DNA from 3 places in the Aerococcus urinae genome. Region 1 is predicted to be linked to each of the others. Evidence: predicted binding sites of a transcription regulator. Region 1 holds the regulator's gene; each other region holds the start of a gene.
The links. Region 1 encodes Rex, which represses fermentation and respiration genes when NADH is low (regulators of the CRP and FNR family bind a similar motif). Its sites were predicted from a motif close to TTGTGAANTANTTCACAA; they were not measured.
Positions count from the first base shown of each region.

Region 2: a site for Rex is predicted at 4,915-4,932, ahead of AWM73_RS05435 (FAD-binding protein). Genes of this name have one in related genera too.
Region 3: a site for Rex is predicted at 2,372-2,389, ahead of pdhA (pyruvate dehydrogenase (acetyl-transferring) E1 component subunit alpha). Genes of this name have one in related genera too.

Region 1 is NZ_CP014161.1:194,196-205,082, reverse strand. Features, by position in the region: gene yfcC (putative basic amino acid antiporter YfcC) at 1-80, shown strand, start outside; gene iadA (beta-aspartyl-peptidase) at 95-1,276, shown strand; gene AWM73_RS00930 (acetamidase/formamidase family protein) at 1,330-2,232, opposite strand; gene purB (adenylosuccinate lyase) at 2,369-3,664, opposite strand; gene AWM73_RS00920 (adenylosuccinate synthase) at 4,309-5,595, shown strand; gene groL (chaperonin GroEL) at 5,722-7,350, opposite strand; gene AWM73_RS00910 (co-chaperone GroES) at 7,433-7,702, opposite strand; gene AWM73_RS00905 (redox-sensing transcriptional repressor Rex) at 8,060-8,713, opposite strand; gene AWM73_RS00900 (ABC-F family ATP-binding cassette domain-containing protein) at 8,948-10,887, shown strand, end outside.
Region 2 is NZ_CP014161.1:1,184,706-1,195,592, reverse strand. Features, by position in the region: gene recN (DNA repair protein RecN) at 1-659, shown strand, start outside; gene miaA (tRNA (adenosine(37)-N6)-dimethylallyltransferase MiaA) at 649-1,587, shown strand; gene hflX (GTPase HflX) at 1,607-2,839, shown strand; tRNA gene AWM73_RS05455 (tRNA-Arg) at 3,151-3,224, opposite strand; gene AWM73_RS05450 (hypothetical protein) at 3,500-4,033, shown strand; gene AWM73_RS05445 (hypothetical protein) at 4,030-4,422, shown strand; gene AWM73_RS05440 (protein-export chaperone SecB) at 4,401-4,811, shown strand; gene AWM73_RS05435 (FAD-binding protein) at 5,011-6,828, shown strand; gene AWM73_RS05430 (LCP family glycopolymer transferase) at 7,099-8,100, shown strand; gene AWM73_RS05425 (YveK family protein) at 8,195-8,962, shown strand; gene AWM73_RS05420 (CpsD/CapB family tyrosine-protein kinase) at 8,977-9,684, shown strand; gene AWM73_RS05415 (tyrosine-protein phosphatase) at 9,706-10,473, shown strand; gene AWM73_RS05410 (polysaccharide biosynthesis protein) at 10,522-10,887, shown strand, end outside.
Region 3 is NZ_CP014161.1:427,852-438,738, forward strand. Features, by position in the region: gene thrC (threonine synthase) at 1-199, shown strand, start outside; gene coaBC (bifunctional phosphopantothenoylcysteine decarboxylase/phosphopantothenate--cysteine ligase CoaBC) at 209-1,447, shown strand; gene def (peptide deformylase) at 1,522-2,100, opposite strand; gene pdhA (pyruvate dehydrogenase (acetyl-transferring) E1 component subunit alpha) at 2,542-3,645, shown strand; gene AWM73_RS01935 (alpha-ketoacid dehydrogenase subunit beta) at 3,648-4,634, shown strand; gene AWM73_RS01940 (dihydrolipoyllysine-residue acetyltransferase) at 4,687-6,312, shown strand; gene lpdA (dihydrolipoyl dehydrogenase) at 6,328-7,737, shown strand; gene AWM73_RS01950 (hypothetical protein) at 7,884-8,309, shown strand; gene AWM73_RS01955 (amino acid ABC transporter ATP-binding protein) at 8,586-9,320, shown strand; gene AWM73_RS01960 (glutamate ABC transporter substrate-binding protein) at 9,335-10,177, shown strand; gene AWM73_RS01965 (amino acid ABC transporter permease) at 10,179-10,820, shown strand; gene AWM73_RS01970 (amino acid ABC transporter permease) at 10,835-10,887, shown strand, end outside.

The DNA of each region.
Region 1 (10,887 bases):
TCCAAATTAAAATGCAGGGTTTCCTCTTTGTTTTAGGGAGCATTGCCATTATTATTGCCATTAGTATCGGTTACAGTTAGAAAGTTGGGAAAGTATGAAATTAATCAAACAAGTCACTGTTTACGCCCCTGAAAATTTAGGGGTTAAAGATATCTTAATAGATAGTTCCAAAATTATTGCCATTGAGGACCACATCACTATTGATAGCAATGCGATCGACATTGAAGTGATCGACGGTCAAGGCAAAATCGCTACCCCTGGTTTCATTGATAGCCACTTCCACCTCCTAGGAGGCGGTGGTGAGAATGGTTTTCAGAACCGAACACCAGAAGTCCAGTTGAGTCAACTAACCACGGCTGGGGTCACTACTGCCTGTGGCTTACTAGGAACGGATGGGGTCGCCCGTGATGAAATGGCCCTATTAGCCAAGGCGCGGGGCTTAGAAGCCGAGGGAATTTCCACCTATATCTATGTAGGAAACTACCGTCTACCGGCAACCACCCTCACCGGATCCATCATCAAAGACATTATGGCTATTGACAAGGTGATTGGCATTGGTGAAATCGCCATTTCCGACCACCGCAATGGGGCCCCGACCTTTGAACAATTTGCCCACGCAGCAGCTGATACCCGGACTGGGGGTTTACTGGCGGGTAAGGCCGGCGTGGTCAACTGCCATGTGGGGCCCAACAAGGGCCGACTAGAATTCCTCTTTAAGGCCTTAGATGAAACCGATATTCCGGTCACCACCTTCCTACCGACCCACTGTGGCCGGAGCCAGGAACTAGTTGACGAAGCCATTGCCTTTGCCAAGCGCGGCGGGACTTTCGATATTACCGGAAGTGAAGACCCCGATATGACCTATGAAAAAGATGGGGAAATTCCTTTTAGGACCATTCTCAAGCAGGTCCTCGACCAAGGTTTAGATGAATCCTGCATTACCATGAGTTCTGATGGCCAAGGAAGCCTTCCCCGCTTCGATGAAGAAGGCAACTTCCTCCGTATTGGTGTGGGAAGTGCTAAGTCACTCTTGGTCGGTATTCAAGAAGCTGTTCAGAGAGAAAATATTGCCCTTGAAAAGGCCCTCCCAGCAGTCACCTCTAACGTTGCCCGTATCCTAAAACTTGACCATAAGGGACGTTTAGAAGTGGGACGGGACGCAGATATCCTACTCTTAGATGAAGACAGTTTATCCATCGATACCGTGATTGCCATGTCAGAAATAATGATTAAAAACAAAGAAATCATTAAATACGGTACCTTCGAAAATGCCTAAAGAAGGCCGAATTAAAAAGGAGTTGCTCACTGCAACTCCTTTTTTACTTAGGCTTACTCTTTAACATCTTTTAATTTTTCATAACTAGCCTTGTCGACCCGAACGCGCATGGAAATATTGGGGTTAACAATCTGACAAGATTCTAAATGAGCGGCAAAGGTCATGAACATGCCGACCTTATTATAGGATAAGCCGGTTTGAGCCATGAGAAATTCTGCCATCCGGTCATTAGCTTGAACAACCGCCGTTTCAAAGTCTTCGCCGACCCCATAAGAATAATAGGCTTGGTCAGTTTCCACAAAAGGTGTTGGGCAAGGGAAGGAGTCGAGGACTTCAACGGTTAAGTCAACCGAGCCGCCAATCTCAACGCCACTGCCCCAAATCTCGCCATCACCCATGGCGGCATGCATGTCACCTAAAGCCAGAAGTGCTCCTTCAACTTCCACAGGCAGGTAAACGACAGAGCCTTCGGTAATCTGATTGTTATCCATATTTCCGCCATGTAAGTCGGGTAAACCGGTAGCTACCGCTTCGTTCTTCGGTGCCGTCCCGATCACACCAATCATTTTATGAACCGGGAAGGTGGCTCCATAATAGTCAAAGGTCTTCTGGTCTTCACTGACCTTACAAATAGCTGTCTCTTCTTCAGTAATTTCCTTAGAGAAATATTTATTGAGTCCTGGAGAAGTCATAATGGCTCCTTGGGGATCTAAATCAATGCTGTGAATGGTCACTTTCAGTACATTGCCTGGTTGAGCACCCTCCACATAAATTGGACCAGTTGCTGGGTTAATTTCATTAAAATCAATCCCAGAAATTAAGTCCTTTTCATCCTGGACACTGCCCTTGAAGCAATCCCAGACATCAACCTGTAAACGCTGGCCACTTGCTACCTTAGCAATGGGTTCATGGTTTTTGTCCATAGAGAATACATAGTGATCTTTTGTAATATGCATAAGCCTACCTCCATTAAGTCTATTTAAGATTTGATATAAACCTATCATCTCATATTGCTTATAAATAGTAAACGTTTTCAATAGCATATTAGAGGATAACTGGAGAAGGGAAAAGAGATCATTTAAAAATAACCCACTAAGCTAATCCCAAACGCGCATAAATTTCATCCACTCGGCGCAAGTGATAAGCCGGATCAAAGGCATCATCAATAGCTGCTTGGTCAAGGTACTGACGAATCTTTTCATTATTTTCGACTAAAGCTTTAAAATCAAGGCCCTGGTCCCAAGACTTAGCGGTTAGGGGTTGGACTAAATCATAGGCTGCCTCCCGGGAAAGACCGGCATCAATTAATTTTAATAAGACCCGTTGGGAGAAGATCAAATTGTGAGTGGCCTGCATATTACGCTTCATGTTTTCTGAAAAAATCGTCAGATTAGCTAAGATATTACCGAAACGATGAAGGATATAGTCCACTAAGATGGTGGTATCGGGCAAAATAATCCGCTCGGCTGAAGAATGGGAAATATCCCGTTCATGCCAGAGACTGACATCTTCCATAGCAGTCACTACATGTCCTCGGATCACCCGGGCCAGCCCAGTGACATTCTCACTACCGATGGGGTTGCGCTTATGGGGCATGGCGCTAGAACCTTTTTGTCCGGCAGCAAAGTATTCTTCCACTTCTCTGACCTCTGACTTTTGTAAGTGGCGGATTTCAGTCGCCATATTTTCTACTCCGGTTGCAATTAGGGCTAAGACTGCAATATATTCTGCATGCAAGTCACGTGGCAAGACCTGGGTCGAAATCTCTTGGGCACGAATCCCTAAATGTTCACAAACATAGGCTTCCACTTGGGTGGGAACATTAGCAAAAGTCCCCACTGCACCAGAAATTTTTCCCGCTTCGACGCCCTTAGCCGCATGTTCAAAACGCTCACGATGACGCTTAAATTCACTATACCAACGGGCCACTTTTAAACCAAAAGTTGTTGGCTCAGCATGGACCCCATGAGTCCGTCCCATGCAGAGGGTATTTTTATATTTGAGAGCTTGTTTTTTAAGAATCGCTAAGAAATCATCTAAGTCTTGGCGGAGGAGGTCATTGACTTGCTTTAATTGGTAGCCATAGGCCGTATCCACTACATCAGTAGAAGTTAGCCCATAATGAACCCATTTCTTCTCTTCACCCAAAGACTCTGAGACACAGCGGGTAAAAGCCACCACATCATGCTTGGTTTCAGCTTCAATGGCTAAAATACGGTCGACATCAAAGCTGGCCTTTTGACGAATAGCCTGGGCATCTTCTTTAGGAATCTCCCCTAATTCAGCCCAAGCTTCAACAGCTAAAATTTCAACTTCCAACCACGATTGATATTTGTTCTCATCCGACCACAATTGTCTCATTTCTTTACGGGTATAGCGATTAATCATCAGCTTTGACTCCTTTTCTGACAGTTAGACTGTCTTGCTCTTTATCGCACTCTGTTAGTTGAGTTCGGAAGGGTGAGGGGATGTCCTTTCAGAAAAGTTGAACGATCAGCAAGCTGATCTTATCATCTTTTCCTCCAAGGAATCTCCCTCCCTGATCCTTCCTCACATCCTTACCAAACATGCTCCAAGCGCAGAGCAAGCGTCCATTTCAGAAAATGGCGACAAATTCTCTCTGAGAATTTTTACGCCTTTTTCTTCCAATGGTCTTGCTCTTTAGTGCGCTTGTCGCACTCTGTAAAAACGTGCTCCAGATGCAGATCGATCTCCACTTCACTAAAGTGCAAGAAATTCTTTTCAAGAATTTTTGCTCTTTAGCTCCAGTTGCTATAGCTGTTCGAAGCGTAGCGAGTTACAGATATAGTATGCGTAGCTCTATCGATCTTTGGTGCATCCGTCGCACTCTGTACTTTATAAATGTATGCTATTTTTTTAGGGCAGGCAAGGACTTTTTTTATGATTAAAAAGGTCATGGCCTAAAAAAAGGTTTTCTTCAAAAAAAATTGCGGTATAATATTTTGGGTGTTAAGCCACAAGCTAACATGATGAAGACATTATTAAGATCGAATAGATAAAGGAGAAGTCATATGCCATCAGTTGTTGTTGTAGGTACTCAATGGGGCGACGAAGGGAAAGGGAAAATCACCGATTACCTCAGTAGCCAAGCCGATATTATTGCCCGTTACCAAGGCGGAGATAATGCTGGCCACACTATCCAATTCAACCAGCAAACTTTTAAGCTCCACCTCGTTCCCTCAGGAATTTTTTCAGAAGATAAGCTGAGTGTGATCGGAAATGGCGTGGTTGTTAACCCTAAATCTTTACTTGAAGAATTGGCCTATTTGCGCCAAGCAGGAATCTCTTGTGAAAACCTCCGCATCTCTGAACGGGCCCAAGTGATCTTGCCCTACCATCAACTGATCGACCGCTTGGATGAAGAACGTAAAGGCGACAATAAGATCGGTACTACCCAAAAGGGGATTGGCCCTGCCTATATGGATAAGATTGCCCGTAATGGCATCCGGATGGCTGACCTCATTGACCCTGAAACTTTCGCGGAAAGGTTATCTGTACAAATTCAAGTCAAGAACGAACTCCTAACCAAGGTATATGACCAAGAACCATTAGACTACGACACCATCTACCAAGAATATCTGGCATATGGCCAAGAATTGAAAAAATATGTCACGGATACTTCATTATTGATGAATGACGTCTATGACCAAGGGAAAAATATTCTTTTTGAAGGGGCTCAAGGGGTCTTACTGGATATTGATCACGGGACCTATCCCTTCGTAACTTCCTCTAACCCCATTGCCGGTGGTGCTACAGTCGGTTGTGGGATTGGCCCAAGCAAAATCAATACGGTTATCGGAGTGATGAAGGCCTATACCTCTCGGGTAGGTGACGGTCCCTTCCCAACTGAATTGCATGATGCTATTGGGGACCGCATCCGTGAAGTTGGCCATGAATATGGTACCACTACTGGACGCCCCCGCCGGGTAGGTTGGTTCGACGGGGTAGTGACTGCCCATGCTCGCCGGGTTTCTGGTTTAACCAAGCTTTCCTTGAACTGTTTAGACGTCTTAACTGGCCTGGATGAAATCAAGGTCTGTGTGGGTTACCAAACACCTAATGGCCAAGTATCCAAATCCTACCCCGCTAACTTGCGCTACCTGGCTCAATGCCAACCCATCTATGAAAGTTTACCTGGCTGGGAAGAAGACATTACTGGCTGCCAAGACTTTGACCAACTCCCTGAAAATGCTAAGACCTATGTTCGTCGCATCAGTGAAATCGTGGGGGCTCCTATTGCCACGGTATCCGTTGGGCCTGATCGGACTCAAACCTTAATCTTAGATAATATTTGGTAAAGAAGTATAAAGAGAAAAAGTAAGCTCTGACTAAGGAAATTTTCCCTTGCTGAGCTTACTTTTTTAATAAAAAGAGCTTGGGACAACCCAAGCTCTTTAAAGTCTTTATTCTATTCAGCATTTTTATTAATACATGCCTGGTGCGCCTGCTCCTGCAGCTGCATCATTTCCTGCATTTTCTTCTGGATGGTCAGCAACTACTGCTTCAGTCGTTAAAATCAAACCAGCTACTGAGCCTGCATTTTGTAAAGCAGAACGTGAAACCTTGGTTGGGTCAACCACACCATCAGAAATCATGTCTACCCATTCACCGCTAGCAGCGTTGTAACCAACACCTTGGTCTTTATCATGAATGTGTTCTACAATGACAGAACCTTCTAGCCCAGCATTTTCAGCAATTTGACGTAGTGGGGTTTCGAGGGCACGAACCACGATGTCTGCACCAGTTTGTTCGTCACCTTCTAAGGAGTCAACGACTTCTTTCACCTTGTCTTGGATATTCATGAAGGCAGTCCCACCACCAGCGACGATACCTTCTTCAACCGCAGCACGAGTAGCGTTTAAAGCATCTTCGATACGTAATTTACGTTCTTTTTGTTCGGATTCGGTGGCTGCACCTACACGAACAACAGCAACTCCGCCAGCTAATTTAGCCAGACGTTCTTGTAATTTTTCGCGGTCATAGTCAGAAGTAGTTTCTTCAATTTGTTTTCTGATATGAGCCACACGTTGTTCCAATTGTTCCTTGTTACCCTTACCTTCAACAATGGTGGTATCGTCTTTAGTAATGGTTACGCGGGCAGCTTGACCTAATTGATCAATGCTGGTGTCTTTCAATTCAAGACCTAAGTCTTCAGTAATGACTGTCCCACCAGTAAGAACAGCTAAGTCTTCTAATTGTTCTTTACGACGGTCACCAAAGCCTGGAGCCTTCACAGCTACTACATTGAAAGTCCCACGAATCTTGTTCAAGACTAAGGTAGGAAGAGCTTCCCCTTCAACATCGTCAGCCACTAATAATAAAGATTTACCTTGTTGTACGATTTGTTCTAATAATGGAAGGATATCTTGGATATTAGAAATCTTCTTATCAGTGAGGAGGATGTAAGGATCATCGAGAACAGCTTCCATCTTGTCATTGTCGGTTACAAAGTATTGGGAGAGGTAACCACGGTCAAATTGCATCCCTTCAACAACGTCTAGGGCAGTGTCCATTGATTGTGATTCTTCAATGGTAATGACACCATCTTGTCCTACTTTTTCCATAGCGTCAGCAATTAATTGACCGACTTCTTGGTCGCCGGAAGAAATTGCCGCAACGTTAGCAATGGATTCTTTAGCATTCACTGGAACAGAAATTTCTTTCAAAGCTTCTACTGCCTTGCGGATAGCTTGATCCATCCCACGACGAATGCCCACAGGATTTGCCCCTGCTGTCACGTTTTTGAAACCTTCATGGACGAGGGCTTGAGTTAGGATGGTAGCAGTAGTGGTACCGTCACCAGCAACATCATTGGTCTTAGAAGCGACTTCAGAAACTAATTTAGCTCCCATATTTTCAAAGTGATCTTCTAATTCAACGTCTTTAGCAATGGTCACCCCATCATTGGTGATTAATGGAGAGCCATAGCTACGTTCTAAGACAACGTTACGTCCCTTAGGTCCTAAGGTCACTTTCACGGTATTAGCTAATTTATCAATACCTTCTACTAAAGATTGTCTTGCATCACTTGAATATTTAATATCTTTGGCCATTCTATCTATCTCCTATTCTAAATCTAAGCATGATCGAGAATTCAATTATTTTTTATGTTGATTGTCGAAGTTCAGTCAATGATTATTCAACTACAGCAGTTAAATCTTTTTCTTTAATGATGAGGTAATCTTCCCCTTCATAGCGGATTTCGCTTACTGCATATTTTTCAAAAATAACTTGGTCGCCCACTTTAACTTGAGGGGTGTAGTCATCAGTAGCATCAGCAACAGCTACCACTTGACCTACTTGAGGTTTTTCTTTAGCAGCAGATGGTAAAACGATGCCAGAAGCAGTTTTTTCTTCCTCTTCTTGGACTTGAATAATCACACGTTCATTTAACGGCTTTAACATTTAAAATATCCCTCCAAATTTAACATACTAATTAATAACCTAATTAATAACACTTTTAATGATTTGTTAGCACTCATCATCTCCGACTGCTAACTTACACTATTTATAGTAAAACATTTCCAGATATAAATCAAGTAATTCGTTGACTTTTTTTGACCTTTTTTCTTTTTATCACTTTAAAAGTATAAAATATCATTTAAAAAGTATATGACATTAAAGTTAGGAAATTGAGTTAGATTAAACTCTTTATTCTTTGATTTTTACTATTGATGACAAGAAAAAAAGCCCTCAATTAAGAGGACTTTATCACTGACAAAAGTTAGACCTAATCTTCAAGTTAGGTCCTGCTAACTTTTGCTAGTTCGACGAATTTTTCTTTTTATTGTTACCATTGCGATTACCGATATAGTAAATCAGGGTTTGCAGCTCATTGGCTAAATCGACGTTTTGGACATGAATATCTTCAGGAACATCTAAAACCACCGGAGTAAAGTTCAAGATGCCTTGTATACCGGCTTCACCTAATTCACTCACGGTATCTTGGGCGACTTTTTCCGGAACAGTCATAATAGCAATCAGAATTTCCATTTCTTGAATCCGTTCCTTTAATTCACTCATTGGGTAAACCGGTACCCCACTATGGACGGTTCCTACAATCTCAGGATTAATATCAAAGGCCGCCCCAATCCGGATATTATTGGTTCGTTTAAAGTTATAATTTAATAAGGCGTTCCCTAAATTACCGACCCCGATTAAAGCCACTGTGGTGAGGCGGTCTTGGTAGAGTTGGCGACTAAAGAAGTCCAATAGAGCTTCAACATCATAACCATAACCACGCTTCCCTAGGGCACCAAAATGTGAGAAATCCCGACGAATAGTGGCACTATCCACTTTGATCGCGTCACTGAGTTCACTGGAAGAAATCCGTGTCTTACCCATGTTCTTAAAATTATGCAAGTAACGGTAATAAAGCGGTAACCGCCTAGCCGTTGCACGTGGAATTTCCTTCATGTTTCCACTCCTTTTCACAAGATATCAAATACATTTTATCACCTAAATCATAAAATGAAAAGAACTTTGTGAAAAATCACATAAATCTTTTCGGCTAATTTTTATTAATTTTAAAACTTTGTGAATAACCCCGACCTTTTCTAAGGGAAAGTTCACAAAGTCAAAAAATATCTGCCGATAAAATATGATACACTAGTGAAGACAATAATAAACGATTTAGGAGGAAAGGATCCAATGATTGTACTACAAGGATCAAAACTCATGCGACGTTTTGGCTCCGATATTCTTTTCCAAGATGTCCAAATGACCATCCAAGATAATAGTCGTACTGCCTTAGTCGGGCGAAACGGTACCGGTAAATCCACCCTACTTAAAATGTTAGCGGGCATTGAAGAACCTGACCAAGGGCAAGTCACCCGGGCCAAGGGCAAGACCATTGCCTACATGGACCAACATGCCGCCATTGAAAACAGTCAACGGACAATTTATGAAGAAATGCGGTCGGTTTTTAAAGAATCCATCGCCCTCATCCACCATGCTGAGCAAGCCGCTCAAGACTTGGCCGATGCCCATGATGAAGCATCCTACCAAGAGGCCCTCAAACGCTATGACCAATTACAAGAAGAAGTCAACCAAAGTAATGCCTATGGGTATGATTCCGAGATTCGCATGGTCCTCCACGGCTTTCAATTTCCTGAGTCAGATTACGACAAACCCATCAACCAATTATCTGGTGGTCAACGGACTCGGCTAGCCCTGGCCAAGGTCCTCCTCGAAAAACGCGATATTCTTATCCTCGACGAACCCACCAACCACTTAGACATTGAAACCCTGACATGGCTTGAAGACTACTTGCCTTCTTATCCTGGAGCCCTATTAATTGTTAGCCACGACCGTTATTTCCTAGACCATGTCACCAACGAGACCTATGAAATGACCGGACACAGTATGGAATATTATAAGGGGAATTATTCCTTCTACCTCAAAGAAAAGGCTGTTCGCCTCGAAAGCTGGCAAAAGGCCTATGATAAGCAACAAAAGAAAATTGCCAAGTTAGAAGACTATGTAGCGCGTAACCTGGTCCGAGCTTCGACCACCAAGATGGCCCAGAGTCGGCGTAAGCAACTCGAAAAGATGCCCAAAATTGAAAAGCCTAAACAGGACGAAAAAAGTCCCCATATTCAATTTCTAACGGACAAAGCCAGTGGTAACGTGGTCCTTACCGCCGACCACTTAGGCATTGGTTACGATGATCACTTACTTTCCTATCCGATTGAGATGGATATTAGAAAGCAACAAGCTATTGCAGTGGTGGGACCCAACGGCGTGGGTAAATCTACCCTCTTAAAAACCATTATCCAAGAAATTCCCGCCATCAAAGGGGAAATTCACTATGGGGCAAATGTGACCATTGGCTACTATGACCAAGAATTAGCCAAACTCCACAGCAATAAGGATGTCCTCCACGAACTTTGGGATGACCATCCGACCATTAACGAGGAAAACATTCGTACCATCCTGGGGTCTTTCCTCTTTTCCGGACAAGACGTGGAAAAATCGGTAGCTATGTTGAGCGGAGGAGAGAAGGCCCGGCTTGCCCTAGCCAAACTCTCCTTTAACCATGATAATTTCTTAGTCCTTGACGAACCGACCAACCACTTGGATATTGATTCTAAGGAAATTCTCGAAAATGCCCTGATTGCCTATGATGGAACCTTGCTCTTTGTTAGCCACGACCGCTACTTTATTAATCGGATTGCTACCCAAGTGCTTGAAATCAGTCCAGAGGGTTCCACCCTCTACCTGGGCGATTATGATTATTATCTCAATAAAAAAGCCGAGCAGGAAGCGCGGCTAGAAGAAGAAAACAAAGAAAATCAAGCCAGTCTTACTGAAGAAAAGTCAGCACCCAGCCAGTCCGCCCAAGCCTATCAAAATCGTAAGGAACGCCAAAAGGAAGAAAGAAAACTCCAACGACAAAGCAAAAAAATTGAAGCAAGTATTGAAGGCTTAGATGAAGAAATAGCAGAGATCCAGGAAAAAATGACTGATCCTGATATTTTACAAAATTACTATGAATTAAACCAACTCGACCAATCTCTTAAAGACACACAAGCCCAACAGGAAGAGCTCTTTAAGGAATGGGAACTTGTGCAAAGTCAGTTGGAAAATTT
Region 2 (10,887 bases), 980 kb from region 1:
ATTTTAAGCAGGCCAAGCAAGCCATTTCAAAATCTGCCAAGGCCCTCCACCAAAAACGTCTTGTGGTCGCAGAGGAATTGGAGCAGGCTATTGAAGAACAGTTGGCCGACTTATATATGAAGAATACCCGCTTTGCGGTTGACTTTAAACAAAGAAAAAGCTTTGCCGCTTCTGGAGCTGATGAGGTAACCTTTTATATCCAAACTAACCCTGGCGAGCCCTTAAGACCCTTACATAAGATAGCTAGTGGCGGGGAACTGTCACGGATTATCCTAGCCATTAAGGCCATTTTACAGGCTAGCCGACCAACTTCCACAGTTATTTTTGACGAGGTGGATACCGGAGTCAGTGGCCGGGTAGCCCAGGCCATTGCCAATAAGATGTTTGAGATTGCCTTATCGGCCCAGGTGCTCTGTATTTCCCACCTGCCCCAAGTGGCGGCTATGGCTGACCATCAGTTACATATCTCTAAAGTCAGCCATGACGACCAGACCAAAACCCAGGTTAGTCGCTTGAATGACCAAGAGCGGGTAGGGGAGATTGGCCACATGACAACCGGTGAAGTGATGACTGAGGCTAGTCGTCGGGCCGCCCAAGACCAATTAAAGCAAGCCCAAGCCTACCGCAAGCAAAGAAGGCAAGATAGTAATGAAAACTAAGTTAATTTGTATCGGTGGACCTACCGCCGTGGGGAAAACGGCCCTTAGTATCGAACTGGCCCAACATTTCCAAGGGCAAGTCATTAATGGAGACGCCATGCAGGTCTACCAGGATTTAGATATCGGGACAGCTAAGGCAACAGAAAGTGAGCGCCAAGGGATTCCCCATCATTTACTTGACATCCGCCAAGTTGATGAGGCCTATACCGTAGCTGACTTTAAACGGGACGCCCAAACAGCAGTCCAAGACATTAGAGCAGTTGGAGACTTGCCGATTTTAGTGGGCGGGACCGGTCTCTATTTGGAATCCTTTCTCTTTGACCTCTCCTTGGGTGGACAGGTGGAGCCTCATCCATACTTTAGACAGCAAATGGAGGACTTTGCAGGCAGTCAGGGTAACCAGGCCCTCCACCAAAAATTGGTCGACTTAGATCCCCAGGCTGCCCAAAAGATCCATCCCAATAATGTCAAGCGGGTGATCCGGGCCTTAGAAGTGGGAACTTTTTCCGGACAGCTCTTCTCCCAAGCCAAGGAGACTCATGGTGACCATCAAAGTCCTTATGACTATTATTTCATTGGCCTTTACTGTGACCGCCAGCGTTTGTATGAGCGGATTAACCAGCGGGTTGACCTGATGGTGGACCAGGGGCTTTTAAAGGAAGCCCAGTGGCTCTTAGACCAGGACCTCGATCCAAAAAGCCAAAGCTTGCAGTCGATCGGCTATAAGGAAGTCTTTCCCTATTTAAGGGGGGAAGAGGACTTGGACACTAGCCTTAACCGTCTGAAAAGAAACTCTCGGCGCTATGCCAAACGCCAGCTGACCTGGTTGAAGAATCGGATGGACCAGGTCCACTGGTATAATTTAGTAGAAGCAGAGGATAGCTTAGCTAGCGTCATTAGTGATGTGGCGGCTTTCCTAGATAAGTAGAAAATGAAAGGAGGTTTCTATGCCAGAAAATGTATTAATTATCGGTTTACAACTTCCTCAAACCACTGACCTGCGTTTCACCATGCAAATGGATGAATTAGCGGCCTTAGTAGAAACTGCGGGCGGTCAAGTGGTTAGCCGGCAAGGTCAGAAGCGCGACCAAGAGGATGCCCGCTATCTGATTGGAAGCGGTAAGGTTAGAGAAATCCATGACTTGAGTCAGGAATTAGATATTGACTTGGTGATCTTCTACCAACAATTATCCCCGTCACAAAACCGCAACCTCCAAGAGGCTATTGATTGTCCAGTCATTGACCGAGTACAGCTAATCTTAGATATCTTTGCCAGCCGGGCAACCTCTAAGGAAGGGAAGTTGCAGGTGGCCTTGGCCCAAAATGAATATCTCTTGCCCCGACTAGCAGGGATGGGGACGGTCCTATCCCGACTTGGTGGGGGGATCGGTACCCGGGGCCCAGGGGAAACCAAGTTGGAACAAGACCGCCGTGTTCTCCGTAATGAAATCCAAAAAATCCGCCATGAATTAAAAGAAGTGGAAAAGCAGAGGGAGTTAACCCGGGAACGCCGGCAAAAGTCAGGTCTCTTTAAAATTGGCCTCTTAGGTTATACCAATGCCGGTAAGTCGACCTTGATTAACGCCTTAACCGATGCCCAAACCTACCAGGCTGACCAACTTTTCGCCACCTTAACGCCGCTCACGAGGAAGTTTTCCCTGCCCAATCATTTTGAAATTACCCTAACGGATACGGTTGGCTTTATCCAAGACTTGCCACCTATGATTATCGATGCCTTCCACTCGACCCTGGAGGAGAGTCGCAATGTGGACTTGTTGATGATCGTTGTCGATGCCTCCTCAGCTTTTGCTCTTGAACAAGAAGAAGTGGTTAATCAATTACTGGAAGACCTGGATATGCAAGACCTACCTAAGCTCTATATCTATAATAAGCGGGACCAAGTGGAAGCGGGCCAACAAGTGCTTACCCCGTCCAGCCCCCATCTTTTGATCTCGGCCCAGGATAGCCAGGACATTGAAGCCTTGCGTCAAGCCATTGTTAACCAGGTCAAGACCATCTACCAACCCTTTGCGGTTCAAGTTGCGCCGGAAGCGGCTAATGAATGGTTAGGATGGCAAAACCGTTTCTATATTGAGAAGTTTGAATTTGATAAAGATAGCGAATCCTATCAAATTATGGGCTATAAGCCTGACTATCTTCCACTACCTAAAACTGAATAAAAAATTTCGAGCATACGTTCTGCTTTTGAAGTTTGGGTCTTTAAAAGCCATGGCATCGGTTCGGGCTAAGATCCCTCACCTAGCGAGCTTCAAACGGCTAGTACGGCTAGCGCCTACTATCCGTATTTCACATCGCTTGCTTATTCATGGCTAAGACCCAACTTTCAAAGCGCCACTACTGCTCAAAGTTAATTACCAAAATAATATTTTTATTATCATAAGTCTCTTAAAATAAAAATATAGAAAAAAGCTGGCAGAGTGCATCTACCAGCTTTTTTAACTTGTCTGAGTGTATATTTTACACTCACTTATCTCGAGAGCGAGATTCGAACTCGCGACCCACGGTTTAGAAGACCGTTGCTCTATCCAGCTGAGCTACCCCGAGAACTAACAACTCTTATATTCTACTCAATTTAAGCAGACCTTGTCAAGCTTTTATGCTAATATGGGCGTTTAAATGCTAAAACCGATCTAATTAAAGAGGGAAAATTAATTTCATTGATATACTTATCCGAAATAATTATTAGATAAAAAGGAATAGTTATATTACTAATTTATATCAGGAATATAAGGTTAATATATGAAATTTACTTCATAAATCTTGTATATTAACAATATCTTTGTCATACTAAATATAGTTATGTTTAAAGGGAGACTTATATGAGAAAGGTAGAAGCTATTTATCCTATTGTTAAAACGTTTTTTAATGATGTAACTTTTAATGATAATGGATATATTTTTACTGTTGCCTACCCTAAATTACTAAAAAACAATAAATATTTTGAAGAAACTTTTTTTCAAATTTACCGTAATGTTATGCTTCTCTTTATTAATGAGGGATATCTTTTTATTAACAAGAATGATCCATTAGATAGAGATTGGGAAATTATGCTGCCAGATGCTGTTAGCGGGGAGTATAGGAGAGCAAAAATTATAAAGAAAATGATAAGTGTAAGACATGTGTATGAAATAAGAATGGATACGGCTTATCAACATTTAAGATTTTTATTTTTCCCTTGTGATAATCAATCTTTAGAGAAAGATCCTAATTTAATATTTTGCTACTCTTATATCAAAGAAAAAGGGAGAAGTGATCCGACTCAGCCGTTAACTGAATATACTCAAAAGCTACGTGACCACGTGTATGATATTAATAATAATGAAATTATTATAGGAGAGGAGTTTACGATATGATAAATAATGATATTTCAACTATTAAGAATAGTGAACAATATCCGCTATCGGAAAAAATATTAGATTTGAGATATTCATATGGTTTAACTTTAGATGAAATGAATCAAATTCTAGGTATGACTGATTCTGAATATGCTCAATTAGAATTTTGTAATACTTCTATTCCTGTATCGCGTTATGAAGAGGTAATTAACACTATTCAAGATTATATAGATAATCACTTAACTGAACAAAATAATATTGCCAATGATGAAATAGATATGAATTTTGTAATTAATAATGAATCTTTTACTAATAATGTACAATATAACTTTACATTGAAAGGCAAGAATAATATAAACATTGATAAACTTCTTGGAGGAAAAGAATGTCTCAGTTTAGCCGTTTAAGAATTATAAATAATAGAGTGACTGAATTCACAATTAATAATTATTTTATAGAACCTAATACAGAGATTAATGTAGAAATGACCCCAAATTTTTTGGGAAATGATGACCAATCCGATATCGTTACTTTAGAAATGGTTATCGTATTATCAGAAAAAGAATCCGATAATGAAAATGGCTTATATCTTCATTTGCGTCAAGAAACGGATTTTGATTGTTCTTCATTAGAAGGCGATAAGAACCAAATTATTAATGAATATGGTATTAATATGATTAGTATTGCCTTTCCTTACATTAGGTCTTATATAACATCTGTAACAGCTTTGGGTGGAGCAAATCCAGTAACCATTCCAATTATGAATATAATGAGTATTTTCAGTAATGAAGAATAAATTAAATAATACTTTTTACGAACGCTTGTTTAAAGCGTTTTTTATTTTGTTTGAAATTTTATTGATTAAAACATTCTTTTGAAAATAAATTACCAGTGTAACTCTGTTATTTTATTCACAATTGGAGTATGATGGAAGTATAAATGTAAGCGTATTCTTACGCTGACCAATAAATAAGCAACAAAGGAAGGAGATCAAAATGTTAGTGAATGAACAAACGACTTATGCGGCGGAATATGATGTGGTTGTGCTTGGTTTCGGTGGAGCGGGTGCAACAGCGGCTCGCTTTGCTAGCGATGCGGGTGCTAAGGTTCTCTTGGTCGATGCTGCGCCCAATGGTCATGAGGGCGGTAATACTCGCTACTGTGCCCAGTTAATTGGATCGGCTGATAATAAGGAAGCTATGCACAAGTACTATGATGAACTGATGGCGGGGATGGACTTAAATGAAGAAGTCAAGTCCACCTATATTGATGGCCTAGTCAATATGGAAGACTATATTCGTGACTATTTAGAGGTCGAACCATACAGTATTAAGGACCATTTTGATAAGTTCCCTCTCGAGTCAGCGGTTTACGAATATCCTGAATTTGAGGGGGTAGAAACCTATAACTTCCTTACTGTCCATGAAGGAATCTTTGACGCTGCTTTGTGGAAAGTTTTACGGCAAAAAGTTATAGAACGTTCTGATTCCATTGATGTCTGGTTCGAGTCAGCTGCCCAACATCTTCTCCAAGACCCAAGTACGAAAGCTATTGTTGGCGTCCAAATCGATCGGCAAGGGCAAACCGTCAACATTGCTGCCAAAAATGGGGTAGTTCTTTCTGTTGGTGGTTTTGAAAATAATCCGCAAATGATTAAAGACTATCTCAACGAAAGTCGTCTGGCTCCCTTAGGTGGTTTATATAATCAAGGGCATGGGGTGACCATGGCCCTTGAAGTTGGAGCTGACCTCTGGCATATGGCTAACTATGAGTCGCTTGGTATGTACCACGGGACGGCCTTTGATGTGCCTGCTGGAGAAAGGGCGACCTTACATGCCTTTGGTACCCAACCTCTGACTCATGGCAGCATTTTAGTCATTGGGGACGATGGAACGCGTTATTTTAAGGAAGATGAAGCTAACCGCCACGGCCATATTTATAACCACGGGATTTGGCGAGTTCCTCAAGGTCAAACAAGACCTTATATTGTTTTTGACCACAAGAAATATGAAGAACTCACCCAAGCTGACGGTCTCTTTGTTGATTACGCCAAAGCAGCGGTAAAAGCCAATAGCCTGGCTGAATTAGCCCAAGAACTTGACCTTGATAGTGAGGTCTTAGAAGCCACAGTTAAGGACTTCAATCATTTTGCCGAAGCAGGTAAGGATTATGCCTTTGGTCGTTCTTCCGACTCCATGACTGCTTTTGATGCGGAAGGGCCATATTACGCTATTCCGATTGTCCAAACCATGTTAAATACCCAAGGGGGACCGCGAAGAAACGCTAAGGCAGAAATTCTAGATAGCCATGGTCAAGTCATCCCTAATCTTTACGGAGCTGGTGAACTGGGTGGGATTACCCCTGGCATGTACCAAGGTGGGATGAATATCGCTGAATGTCTGATTTTTGGTAAGATTGCTGGTGAAAATGCTGCCCAAGCAAAGGAGAACTCGATAAGTCAGCTAACAGGTACACCGACAACAGAAAATAAAGTCAACTTGCAAAGTGATTTAGAAAAGGGAGTGACTACGGAAGACCTGCAATTAAAGGATAACCAATACCTGGGGACAAGTCATTCCGGGATGGGAGATGAGTTGAACGTGGTAGTAACTCTCGATGGAGATAAGTTAAGAGAAATTACTGTTCTGAATCACAATGAAAGTGAACAACAAGGTCACGAAGTCTTTTCTGAATTACCCCAAGCTATGATTGCTGCTAATTCGACTGATGTTGATGCTATTTCTGGTGCTACCTTAAGTTCTAATGCCCTTAAAGAAGCGGTAGCGGATGCCATTGCTAAGAGTAAAGAATAAACAAGTTAATAATTCTGAAAATTAAATTTACATAAACACGATAAAGGCCTGGTCTGAGACTGGGCCTTTATTTAATTTATTTGTCCAATAAGACTCTTTTATTTGGCCAAATGATAACGTTTTTATAATAATTTCATATGTTATTGCAAAAAAAGTTGTGTTATTATGAAAATTGGTAAATAGGACTAATTTTCAGCCTTATTTATTGTGTTCATATATGGTGATCAGTTAATTAAAATTTGCAAAACAACTTTTAAGGAAAGAAAGTTTATGACAGATAATTATGATAATAAAAGATCAACTCGACCTGACCGGCATTCAACTCGGGAAGACTATCGATCCCAAGTAGAAAGACCGAAAAGACGGCGGATTTGGCCTTGGGTGCTGGGCATTCTACTAGTCCTTCTTTGCATCGGGGGCTGGATTGCTTTTAAAGCATATAGTGATGTCAAAGAGACGTCTGACCAAATGTACCAAGCGGCAGATTACAAGTCCAAGCGGAATGGCCAAGTTGACCTTAGTCAAGGTAATCAAGCCTTTTCGGTTCTCTTAATGGGAATTGATACCGGTTCTCTGGGTCGAACGGAACAAGGCCGGTCCGATACCATGATGGTCATGACGGTAAACCCCAAGATGGAGCAAAGCACTTTGCTTTCCATACCTCGGGATACTTATACCACTATTCTCCCTAATGGCAACAAAGACAAGATCAACCATGCTTATGCTTATGGCGGGGCAGCGGGAGCAGTAGAAACTGTACAAAACCTGCTAGATATTCCGATTGACTACTATGTCTCTGTCAATATGCAGGGCTTGGAAGATATGATCAATGTCCTAGGTGGGGTAACGGTAACACCACCGATCAGCTTCAGTGAAGATGGCCACCAATTTATCCAAGGGCAACCGACGACTTTAAATGGGGAATCTGCTCTAGCCTATGTCCGTAACCGCTATGACGATCCGGAAGGGGACTATGGCCGCCAAGCTCGCCAACGGCAAGTGATCTTGGCCAGCCTCAAGGAAGCAGCCTCCTTATCATCCCTGCCTAACTACCAAGAAATCTTAAATACCATTGGCAGTAACGTCCAAACTAATATGCCCTTTTCGGATATGAAGGATCTCTTCACTAACTACCGGGGAGCGACCAATAAGATTAACCAGGCTCAACTGAAGGGCTCAGGGCAAATGATTGATGGGGTCTACTACGAAATGATTCCAGAAGCCAATATCAATCAAGCTTCCCAAGCCTTAAAAGCAGAATTAAATCTCTAAGACTCAAATCATAGAAAGTAATCAAATAGCGCTCTAATCCAGCGCTATTTCCATGCATAAAACAATAAATTAGGAAAGGTCGTGTTGATTAGCGATGGAAGAAGAAATTAGTTTATTAGATCTCTGGCAGATCATCAAAGAACACATTTATGTCATCTTTATCAGTAGTTTGGTAGGAGTCCTCTTAGCAGCGGGCTACGCCTTCGTCTTAGCGACGCCTATCTACCAGTCTTCTACCGAGATCTTAGTTAACCAAAGCGATAGTAAAGGGCCAAATAATACCCTCAACCAGGACATTAACGCTTCCCTGCAATTAATTAATACTTATTCTGATGTTATTCGTAACGAAGTGGTCCTGAGTCCAGTGATTGACCAACTCAATTTACAAGAAAACCCTGACCAACTCCGGGAAAAGATTTCAGTGGAAAGTAAGAACAATTCCCAAGTCTTCTCCATTATCGTCAACGACCCTAACCCTGAACGTGCCGCGACCATCGCTAACACTACCGCAGAAGTCTTCCAAAAGGCTATCCGTAAAATGATGAATATCGATAATGTGTCCATTATTTCTAAGGCCCAAGCCTCTCAGACACCAGTTTCCCCTCGTAAGGGCTTAGCCCTCTTAATCGGTTTAGTCCTAGGCATGGGGGTTGGTCTGGTGATCGCCTTTATCCATGAACTTACCGATAACACGGTTAAGGATGTTGACTTCTTGACCAAGGAAATCGGTTGGAACATGTTAGGTCGGGTCAGTGAACTGTCTGAAAATGACTTGAAAGTCACCCACCAGGCTAATGAATTACAACAAATTTACCACCCTGACCAAGACCAAGGGCAAGAGCGCCGTCGTGAACGGGTATAAGGAGGTTATTAGCTATGTTTGGTAGAAAGAAAAAAACAGAAATCAAAAAGCCAGCCGACCGTCCCGGTTTAGTGGTGGTTGATAATCCCACCTCAGCTATGGCGGAACAATTCCGGACCATCCGGACCAATATTCAGTTCTCGATGTTGGATAAGGAACTGAAGACCTTCAATATCACTTCGCCAGGCCCTTCATCAGGGAAGTCTTTCTTAGCGGCTAATATTGCTGCCGCCTTTGCCAGTGATGATAAGCGGGTTCTCTTGTTGGACGCTGATATGCGTAAGCCTACTGTTCATAAGACCTTTGGTGTCCTTAATGATCGTGGCTTAACTAATCTCTTGACCGATAACCGGCTGGAAATCCACCAAGTGATTAAGAAGTCCTATGTGCCTAACTTATTCTATTTAACCTGTGGCGCGATTCCGCCTAACCCTTCGGAGCTCTTGGCTTCCAAACGAATGCAGGAATTAATGGAACAATTGCGCAATGTCTTTGACATTATTGTCTTGGACTGCCCACCAGTCTTAGCAGCTACCGATGCCCAAGTAGTTTCAGCTCGGGCAGACGGAACGGTGGTCGTGGTGCCTTATGGTCAATGCAGCAAAGATGAAGTCAAGGAAAGCCAAGCCCTCCTAGACAAGGTCAATACCAATGTCCTTGGAGTCATTATGAACCGGACCGAAAGAACCGAAGACTACTATTACTACTACGAGGAAGAATAAACCGAGAAGGAGTAAAGTCCTGTGATTGATTTACACTGCCATATCTTAATGGGTTTGGATGACGGGCCTAAGCAAATTGAAGATTCATTAGCCCTGGCTAGGCAAGCCCAAGCTCAAGGCGTGACCCATATTGTCTGCACCCCCCACCACATGAACCGGTCCTGGATGAATCCTAGGACCAAGGTGGCCCAGGCTATCCAAGATTTCCAAGCTCTCTTAGACCGGGAAGGAATAGATCTCACACTCTTCCCCGGTCAGGAACTGCGTTTGCATGGAGAAATCCTTGATAACATCAAAAAGGGTCAGATTTGTTTCTATGATGAATTTGGCAAGTACCTTTTGATTGAATTCCCCACTGGAGGAGTTCCTCAATATACCGACCGGGTCTTCTATGAACTAGGTATTCAGGGTATTCGCCCAGTCATTGCTCATCCGGAGCGCAACAAGGCCATTCAAAAGGATCCCGAGATCTTAAAAGACTTGGTGGAAAGGGGGGCTCTAGGTCAAGTCACGGCGGCTAGCTTGAACGGTAAACTAGGCCGTCAAGTCAAGCGACTATCCCTGGACCTGATTGAAGCCAATCTCATCCATGTGGTGGCTTCAGATGCCCACCACCCCAAACGCCGTCCCTTTGACTTGGCTCCGGCCTATGATCAAGTGGAAAAGAACTTCGGTAAGGAAGTCAGCCAGCGTTTTGACCAGACTGCCCGGGACTTAGTCAATGGCGATCCCATTGATATTGGTGGGGTGAGTTCGGTTCGGAAGAAGAAGTTTTTGGGTTTGTTTTAAGTAGATGTCAACATTTAAAGGATTGATAAAGATGGAAGGTTTTAGTGAATGAAATTAACCCGAAGAAGGAAGCAGGCAACGATCATCTTATCTGATGCCCTTAGTGTCTTGCTAAGTGCAAGCTTGTCGGTCTATTTGATCCAGTTCTACGTCCATAATAATTTATTCCAATATGCGACTATTGCCAGCATCTATCTACTGGTCTATTTATTATTTTCCTTCAAGCAACATAATTTTTCAGGCATCATCCGTTTCTTTAACTTTTCGGATGCCCGTCAACTTATTCTAGCTAATATTATCGCCGGTGCAGTAGCCTTTATCACTGGCACTATGGTCTTCAGCCGGGTAAGTAACCGTTACAGTTTCCTCTTATTATTCTTTGCGACCGCCTTTATGTTACTAGCGCGGATGTTG
Region 3 (10,887 bases), 230 kb from region 1:
CCCCGCTGCCGTTTTGGAATCAATCGATAAGGGCGACAGTCATTTAAGTGACTTAGAACTCTTAGAGGCAGTGCAAGCGGCCAATGGTTTGGACTATCCCCAAGCAATCCAAGCCATCCTTGAAGCGGACAGCCGGCCTGAACGGGTAATTGAAGTGGAGGAAATGGAAACAGTGGTAAGAGAGATTGCCAAAGGATAGGAGATTAAGGTGTTAGAAAATAAACAAATCGTTGTGATCGTGACCGGTGGAATTGCTGCTTACAAGGCGCCAGACTTTGTGCGTCTATTGATCAAGTCCGGCGCTGAAGTCAGGGTAGTGATGACTGAGGCAGCTGAACAATTTGTCCGCCCCTTTACTTTCGAGGTCTTAACCAAGTACCCCGTCCTAACTGACCAGGGAGATTATCCTGAAAGTATCGGTCACATTCATTTAGCTGACTGGGCTGACCTGGTGGTTGTCCTCCCAGCTACCGCTAACACCCTAGCCAAGGCGAGCTTGGGTTTAGGGGATAATGAGGCAACTGCTACCTTATTAGCCATGGATTGTCCGCGGATTTTTGTTCCAGCCATGAATAGTAAAATGTGGGAAAATCTGGCTACGGTTAATAATGTTAACAACATAAGAAAAGGCGGAGATATTGTTATCGAACCGGCTAGTGGCTTTTTGGCGGAAGGCTATGAAGGGAAAGGGAGGATGCCTGAACCCATTGAGGTCTTGCAAGCAATTAAAGCTTTAGTGGCTTTGGACAAGGCCTTCAATGGTCAAGTAAAGAATATCCTTAAGACCAGCCCCTTTAAAGGGAAGAAGATCGCCGTATCCGCTGGAGGTACTCAAGAAGCTATTGATCCCGTACGCTTTATTGGTAACCATTCCTCAGGGAAAATGGGCTTGGCCTTAGCCCATGTGGCTTTACTCTTAGGAGCCGAAGTCACTTTAGTGATGACCCCAACGGCCCGAGATTTGCCCCATCTCCCTGCCATTCAAACCCGTCAGGTCAAAGACGCTCGCCAGCTCTACCAAGTCATGCACGAACTGAACGAGGCTAGTGATATCATTATCATGGCGGCAGCGGTTTCAGACTATCGGGTCGAGACGCCTAGCCCCGAGAAGATCAAGAAAAATAAAGACACTGACCAGGACCACTTGCAAATTAACCTGGTAGAGAATCCTGATATTCTCAAGAGCCTTTCCCAGGAAGGGACTTTCTTGGTAGGCTTTGCCGCTGAAACCAACCACGTGCTCGACTATGCCAAGAAGAAATTAGCTGCCAAGGGCATCGATATGATTGTAGCTAATGACGTGAGTCAACAAGCTATCGGTTTCTCTAGTGAAGACAATGCCGTCACCATCATCAGTCAAAAGGGGGCAAAAACCTTACCTCAAGCCGATAAAATGATGATTGCTGCTGGAATTTTTGCTCAAATTGCTCAAGAATTGAATCCATAAGAAAAAGGACTTAGCTCTAAGCCAGGAAATGGCTGCTAGCTAGGTCCTTTTTTTCTTGATCAGGGGATCAAGGCTTAAAACTCGTCACCTAAAAGATAGGTGTGCTCACCTAAGGAGTAGGGATCGTTTTTATTAATTCTTTCATAGTAGAGGTGACCGTCGAGGTGGTCGATTTCGTGTTGCAAGACGATAGCAGGATAGCCCTTGAAACGTTTCTTAAAGTGATTGCCTTCTAAATCATCGTAAGTGATGGTGATTCGAGCGTAGCGGGGCACATAGCCGGACACGTCATCATCGACTGAGAGGCAGCCTTCGCCCTCTCTGAGGCAGACTTTTTCTACGGAATGACTAATGATCTTTGGATTGACCATAACCCCTTCTAAGATAATCTCTTCATCGGAATCAGGATCTTCGATATTAGGAACCAAAAGGGCAATCATCTTTTCGCCGATGCCTACTTGAGGGGCGGCGAGACCAACACCAGCGCGGAGACCAAGTTCAGGGCCCTTTTCTTCATCTTGACTATTATACAGGTATTCCATCATATCGTGAGCGGCTTGTTTTTGCGTTTCATTTAAGGGAAAAGTGATGGTGTCTGCTTCACGGTGTAAAACTGGATTACCATCACGGGTTATGTCATCCATTAAGTACATACAGCTTATCCTCCATTAATTATCTTATATTTTAATTCATTTTCTCAAATTACAGCAAATAAGTCAAAAGGATCTCGCCGTTTTTTAAGGCCATAAATCATCGAATCAGAACAATAAATGTATCCCTTAATTAATAAAATTTTCACAAGGTAAGCGCTTTCCTGATCGAACTATAACAGTGTTATAACAGTTGCAAACACCTGTATTATTTTTGAAAATGGCTTTATATAAGTACTTTAGCCAGACTTTTAGGAAAGCAATCAGGGCGTACATGTTAACGTTTACACAAATAAAGCAACTGTTCTAATATAGAAAGTTAGGATTTGGGCCTCAATTGTTTGAATTCGCTTCCTTTCCATGATAAATTAGTGAAGTGAAGGGTGAATAAGCCAATGCCAAGGCATGGCAAAATATTTTCTTTACAGAAAGGAATGTGTACAGATGGCAAAACAACCAGTAGATTATCAAGCACAACTTGCTGGTATTGACGAACAGTTCCAAATGGTTCGTATACTAGACGAGGAAGGGAAAGTCGTTAACCCTGACATTATGCCAGATTTAACTGACGACCAACTTGTAGAAATAATGAAACGGATGGTCTTTTCAAGAACCTTACACGAACGCTCAATGGCACTTGCTCGCCAAGGACGTTTAGGTTTCTATGCGCCAACTTATGGACAAGAAGCTTCCCAAATGGCTAGCTCCTATGCCTTTGAACAAGATGACTGGCTATTCCCAGGTTACCGTGATATTCCACAATTAGTGGCTAAGGGATTACCAGTAGACAAGGCCTTCCATTGGTCTCGTGGACACGTCGAAGGAAATAATTATCCAGAAGACTTCCATGCAATGCCTCCACAAATTATTATTGGGGCTCAACTTATCCAAGGTATGGGTAATGCTGTTGGTCAAAAACTAAATGGCTCTAAGAATGTCACCTACACCTACACCGGTGATGGTGGTTCAAGTCAAGGGGACTCATATGAAGCTTGGAACTATGCTGGTCGCTATAAAGCACCAATTGTTTTCTTCATTCAAAACAATGGTTTTGCGATTTCCACCCCACGTCAAAAACAATCAGCGGCTAAATCCTTAGCACAAAAAGCCGTTGCAGCTGGTATGCCAGGTGTTCAAGTGGACGGTAACGATGCCTTAGCAGTTTATGCAGTTGCTAAACAAGCACGTGAATGGGCTGCAGCAGGTAACGGACCAGTCTTAATTGAAACCATTACCAACCGCCTCGGCGCTCACTCCACTTCCGGTGACGATCCTAAGATTTATCGTACCGATGAAGATATCCAAAGCTGGACCAGTCGTGAACCACTGATTCGTTTCCGTGCATATCTAGAAGAAAAAGGTTTATGGGACGAACAAACTGAAAGCGACTATGTCGAAAGCGTTAAAGAAGAAGTTCAAGCAGCCATCAAGAAAGCTGAAGCTGCGCCTAAGCAAAAAGTTTCTGACTTCTTGAAGAACATGTTCGAAGAACCAGGACAAAACATTAAAGAACAAATTGAAAAATATGAAGCGAAGGAGAGTGAATAAGGATGGCCAAGAGAACTGGAAAAACAATGGTAGAAGCCATCACTGCAACGTTAGACCAAGAAATGGCTCGTGACGATAAAATTTTACTTTTCGGTGAAGACGTAGGTAAAAACGGTGGTGTGTTCCGTGCTTCTAAAGGTTTATATGATAAATATGGTGAAGACCGTGTAAGTGATACGCCTCTATCTGAATCAGGTATTGGTGGTATGGCAATCGGACTTTGTCTCCAAGGTTTCCGTCCTATCATGGAAATCCAATTCTTCGCTTTCGTATTTGAAGTGATGGACTCCTTAGCTGGACAAATGTCACGTTACCGCTTCCGTTATGGAGCAACCCGTAACTTCCCAATTACCGTGCGTTCACCATTTGGTGGTGGGGTTCATACACCTGAAATGCACGCGGACTCAGTAGAAGGTATTTTTGTTCAAACCCCAGGGATGAAAGTGGTTGTTCCATCAAGTCCTTATGAAGCTAAAGGTTTACTTGCTTCAGCCATTCGTGACAATGACCCAGTCTTATTCCTTGAACACATGAAGTTATACCGCTCATTCCGTGAAGAAGTTCCTGAAGAAGAATATACCATTCCTCTAGGCGTAGCCAATGTGGCACGTGAAGGTTCTGACGTCACTGTGATCGCTTACGGTTACATGGTTCGTGAAGCGCTTAAGGCTGCGGAAGAATTAGAAAAAGAAAATATTTCTGTTGAAGTCATTGACTTACGGACGATTTCACCAGTTGACTATGAAACCATTGGTAAATCTGTTGAAAAAACCGGCCGTGTTGTCATGGTACAAGAAGCTCAACGTGAAGCTGGTGCAGGTAACAATGTGATCGCTGAAATTTCTCAACGTTTCATTCTTTCTCTAGAATCACCAATTGAATTCGTATCAGCTCCTGATACAGTTTACCCATTTGGTTTAGCAGAAAATGACTGGTTGCCAAATGCTGATGACATCAAAGAAGCAGTTAAGAACACAGTTAATTTCTAGAAATAAGTAATCCTATTGAATCACTTAAGCTAAGAAGGGATGATGAAAAAAGATGACATATACTTTTAATATGCCAGACGTCGGTGAAGGCATGAGCGAAGGCGAAGTTGTTAGCTGGCACGTTGGAGTCGGAGACTCTGTTCAAGAAGAAGATGTTCTTGTTGAAATCCAAAATGATAAATCTGTTGAAGAAATCGCTTCACCTGTAAGCGGTAAAATTGAAAAACTATACGTTGAAGAAGGTGACGTAGCTATCGTTGGTGAACCTTTGATTGACTTCTCAGGTGAAGGCCTACCAGAAAGTGATAATGCAGCTTCTGAAGCACCAGCTAGTGAAGAAGCCTCAGCTCCTTCAGCGAATGCAAGCACTGGATATTACCAATTCCGCCTACCAGATGTTGGTGAAGGAATGGCCGAAGGTGAGATCGCTGAATGGCTAGTCAGTGAAGGCGACGAAGTCACTGAAGATACTGCGGTTGTTGAAATTCAAAATGACAAATCCGTAGAAGAAGTTTACGCTCCAGTGGCTGGTACCATTAAGAACATCATTGTGCCTGCCGGCGAAGTAGCCAATGTGGGTGACGTTCTTGCTGAAATCGACTCACCAGAACATAACAGCGAAGGCTCAGCACCATCTTCAACTCCAGCTTCTCCAGCTCAACTTGAAAAAGCTGACGAAGGCAATGAAGGTGCAACCGGTGCAGCTAATGGTAACGGTGGCGTACCACAAACCGCTGATCCAAACAAACGCGTATTAGCAATGCCTTCCGTACGTCAATATGCGCGTGAACAAGGCGTTGATATTTCTCAAGTTGCAGGTACCGGTAAGAATGGCCGTGTTCTCAAAGAAGACATTGATAACTTTGACGGACAAGCTGCAACCGCAAGTGCTCCAGCTGCTGAAGCAACAAGTGCTAAAGCCAGCGAAGAACCTGCTAAGAAGGCTGCACCTAAGAAGGAAAGCCATGAAGACGGCGATGTAGAACACGTTAAGATGACTCCAATGCGTAAAGCGATCGCTAAATCCATGGAAACCTCTAAATACACTGCTCCTCAAGTGACCTTGTTCAAGGATGTCGAAGTATCCAAACTATGGGATCACCGTAAGAAATTCAAGGGTATTGCTGCTGAACGTGATACCAAGTTAACCTTCTTACCATATGCAGTGAAAGCTTTAATTGCTGCAGTTAAGAAATACCCAATGCTCAACGCTTCAGTTGATGATGATGCTCAAGAATTCTTATTGAAGAAATATTACAACATTGGTATTGCTACTGATACTGATCAAGGATTATACGTTCCTGTAGTTCATAATGCAGACCGCAAATCCATGTTTGATATTGCCGATGAAATTAATGATAAAGCTGCCAAGGCCCATGAAGGAAAATTGAAGGCTGCTGATATGTCAGACGGTACTGTTTCAATTTCTAACATTGGTTCAGTTGGCGGGGAATACTTCACCCCAATTCTTAACTACCCAGAAGTTGCCATTTTAGGCTTTGGTGCAATTGTGCAACAACCTGTAGTTGACGACAATGGTGAATTAGCAGTTGGTCGAGTATTGAAACTTTCATTAACCTTCGACCACCGTATCGTCGACGGCGCAACAGGACAAAAAGCCTTGAACGAAGTTGGTCGTCTGCTTAGCGATCCTGAATTATTATTAATGGAATCTTAAGGAGGTAGTTAGTAAATGGTTGTAGGTGCAATGGCAATTGAACTGGATACAGTCGTTGTTGGGGCTGGACCTGGCGGATACGTTGCGGCGATCCGCGCAGCCCAAATGGGACAAAAAGTAGCCATTATTGAACGTGAATATATTGGTGGTGTCTGCTTAAACGTTGGCTGTATTCCTTCCAAGGCTTTAATCCAAGCTGGACATGCTTACCACGAGGCCAATGGCGGTTTAGAAGTCTTTGGTGTGGATTCAAAAGCTAGCTTAGATTTCACCAAAACACAAGAATGGAAAGACAATAGTGTGGTTAAAACCCTAACTAGTGGGGTAGAAATGCTATTGAAGAAAAATAAAGTGGAAATTATCCGCGGGGAAGCTTTCTTCAACAATGAACGTGAATTAACCGTGATGGGTGAAGGTGATGAACACCAACTCTATAGCTACAAACACGCAATCATTGCGACAGGTTCTCATCCAATTGAAATCAAAGGCTTTAAGTTTGGTGGCCGTGTCATTGACTCCACAGGTGCCTTAAACTTAAAAGAAGTGCCTAAGAAACTCGTTGTTATCGGTGGTGGGGTCATTGGTGCCGAACTGGGTTCAGCTTATGCTAACCTCGGTAGCCAAGTCACCATCTTAGAAGGTTCTCCTCAAATCTTACCTAACTTTGAAAAAGATATGGTTAAGGTTGTCGAAAAAGGCATGAAAGCTAAAGGCATGGATATCCATGTTAACGCTATGGCCAAGGAAGCTGTCGACAACGGGGACTCTGTCACCGTTAAATATGAAATTGACGGCAAGGCTAACGAAATTGAAGCGGATTATGTCTTAGTTTCTGTTGGTCGTCGTCCTAACACTGAAGATCTTGGCTTAGAAGCCCTAGGTGTTAAGAAGAATGACCGTGGCTTAATCGAAGTGGATAACCAAGGACGGACCAGCGTGAAGAATATCTTCGCAATTGGTGACGTCGTTCCTGGTGCTGCTTTAGCCCACAAAGCGTCCTACGAAGGTAAAATTGCTGCGGAAGCCATTTCTGGTAAAGCCGCTGCAGTGGACTACAAGGTAATGCCTTCCGTAGCCTTCACTGACCCTGAAATTGCTTCTTACGGTTTAACCGAAAAAGAAGCTAAAGATCAAGGGCTTGACGTGAAAGCAACCAAGTTCCCATTAGCTGGGAATGGACGGGCTTTGTCATTAAACCAAAAAGAAGGTTTCGTTCGCTTAGTTGCTACTAAGGATGACAAGGTGATCGTTGGTGCTCAAATGGTCGGCGTTGGTGCTTCAGACGTGATGGCTGAAGCAGGCCTAGCTATTGAAGCAGGCATGAACGCTGAAGATATTGCCCTCACTATCCATGGCCACCCATCCCTCGGGGAAAGCTTAATGGATACAGCAGAAGGCGTTCTCGGCATGCCAATCCATATGTAAGAATATAATATGACAGGACAAGAGGCTCTTGCTTTGGCAAGGGCTTTTTGTTTTTGGTCAAAAATGCTACTGACAAATGATCTATGACTTGCACTTTAGGAATTTCTTAGCCATACTAAGGAAAAAGACTAGGATGGAGTGTCGTTATGAGTAAAATTACTGAAAAATTTAAGGGCTATGCCTTAAAAGGAGGCGTTCCGGTTGAAGAATCTAACCTGGACGGTGGACAGAAGCTCTTCCGGATGGGAATGCAGCTGCCGGATAGGGAGGTCATCCCTGTAGCCATCATTATCGACGGTAAGGAAGACCCGGCGGTGGATTATCAAATTACCTACAGTAAGCTAGCCTATGTGAAGGACTATAACCAACGGGGTGAGGCCTTAGATGAAATTAACCGGCTCAACCGAGTTCACACAGGTTATTTCCACCTATGCTTAGCTGGCGATGGAGAAATTTATTTAAGAACTTTAGGTCGGGTATCGGAAGATGTGCGCCCCCTCTATGAGATTATTATGGCCGGCCAACAGGTATTGAGGATCTTAGTCAAAGAATCAAAGCTGTTTAAAGATTAAAGGATTAGACTTCATTGAGAAGACCGCAAGCTAACATGCGGTCTTTTTTTACACTCTTTTTTAGTTTGAAATTGTTAAAAAAAGTAACACATAAACATCGGGTTTATGGAAATAATTAGCTAATAACTTATTTTATTAATAAATAATAAAGAACCCTTAAATTTCTATGTAAAATAGTTTGACAATTCAGAAGTAAATACGTAAAATATAAACAACCATAACAAATATGTTAGAAAATATAACATATTCGATTATCGCAAGATTGGAGTGAGAAAAATGATCATTGAATTTAAAGATGTGGAAAAGTATTACGGTGATTTTCATGCCCTAAAAGATATTAACCTTAGCATTGCTGAAGGGGAGGTGGTCACCTTGATTGGGCCATCTGGGTCAGGAAAGTCGACCCTCTTGCGTTGTATTAATGGCCTGGAAGAAATTTCTAGTGGTCATCTCTTTTGTGATGGCGAAGATATTGCTGATCCTAAAACCAACATCCGCCAAATTCGCCGTGACTTTGGTATGGTCTTCCAACACTTTGAATTGTATCCGCATATGACTGTCATGGAGAATGTGACCTTGGCGCCAATTAAGGTGATTGGAAAGACTAAAGAGGAGGCCTATGAGCGCGCAGAGCGTCTACTCAAGCGCGTAAATATGTGGGACAAGCGGGATTCTTATCCAAGCCAACTCTCTGGTGGTCAAAAGCAAAGGGTCGCTATTGCCCGGGGCTTAGCTATGAAGCCTAAGGTCTTGCTTTTCGATGAACCCACTTCAGCCCTGGACCCAGAAATGGTCGGCGAAGTCTTAGAAGTTATGCAAAGCATTGCCCAACGTGACCAAATGACCATGGTGGTTGTTACCCACGAAATGCGCTTTGCCCGTCATGTCTCAACCCGAACTATCTTCATGGAGGCGGGTGAAATTGTCGAAGATCGTCCGAGTGAAGAATTCTTTAGTCAACCGAAATCACGACGGGCGCGTGACTTTATCTCCTCCCTTGAAGGTTTATAAAAGGAGGGCTTACCATGAAAAATCCATGTAAAAAGCTCTTGCTCCTCGCCCTGACAGGCCTCTTGTGTTTGCTCAGTGCCTGTGGGAAATCTGTGAGTGAGAAAAATATTATGGACCGCTTGCAAACAGATCAATCCCCTAAGATTCGTTGGGGAGTCAAGGTGGATACCAATTTATTCGGCTTTTACAACATAGAAAAAGGGGAAGTTGAGGGCTTTGATATTGATATCGCTAAGGAACTGACTAAGCGGATCGCTGGCCCCAATGCTCAGGCAGAATTTGTCGAAGTGACCTCCAAAACCCGGATTCCATTACTCAAAAATGCCAATATCGACGCTATTATTGCCACGATGACTATTTCCGAAGAGCGGAAAAAACAGGTTGATTTTTCTGATATTTATTTTAATGCCGGGCAAGCCCTCTTAGTAGGACCAGATGCCAAGCTTAAGGGGGTAGAGGACTTGGGGCCTGACCATACGGTTCTCGCGGTTAAGGGGTCTACTTCAGCACAAAGAATTAAAGAACACGCCCCAGAAGCCAGGGTCTTGGAATTAGAAAATTATTCGGAAGCCTTCACTGCTCTGAAATCTGGTCAAGGCCAAGCCATGACCACTGATAATGCTATTCTTTTGGGGATCAGTAAGGAAAATCCTGACTACCATATTGCGGGATCTACCTTTACCCGGGAGCCTTATGGGATTGCGGTCAATAAAGGCCAAGATGACTTCCGTCAAGCCATCAACCAGGCTTTAAAAGACATGGTTGCTGACGGCAGCTACCAAGCCATTTTCAAGAAGTGGTTTAATGACCAGGCCCAAGAAGCGTCTATTGCTAATGACGTGAAGGAGGGGGAGTAAAATGTTTCAATTATTGAATAACTATTCCAGTGAACTGTTCCTAGGCTTTAAGAATACCATCATGGTCAGTGTCTTAGCCTTAGTCTTCTCCCTAGTCATCGGGAGCTTGGTGGGAATTATGCAAACCAGCCATCATAAGGGCCTACGGATGCTGGGAGATATCTATGTGGAATTTTTCCGCAATATTCCCTTGTTAATCATTGTAATGTTCTTCTACGTGGTGGTGCCTTTATACTGGGTGAAATTAAATGGCTTTACTGCTGGTTTAATCGGCCTCACTATCTATACCTCGGCTTTTATTGCTGATGTGGTGAGGTCGGGGATTGAAGCCGTTCCCCATGGACAAATGGAGGCGGGACTATCTCAAGGTTTCACCGCGACTGAGACCATGGTCTATATTATCTTCCCCCAAGCCGTTCGCATTGTGATCCCCCCATTAGGCAACCAGTTCATTAACCTAGTGAAGAACTCGAGTATCTTGGCTATGGTTGCTGGGCTAGACTTGATGTATTTTGGGGATTTGATTGCTAGCGAAACCTTTAATACCTTTGATTCTTATATCTTAGTGGCTTTGTTCTACTTAGTGTTAACCATACCACTGACTGCCTTGATGCAGTATCTAGAACGGCGCTTGACTAACTAGGAGGGATGATGATCATGAATTTTTCTGATGCTTTTTCTTGGGTAAATATTTCTTTTCTCTTAGAAGG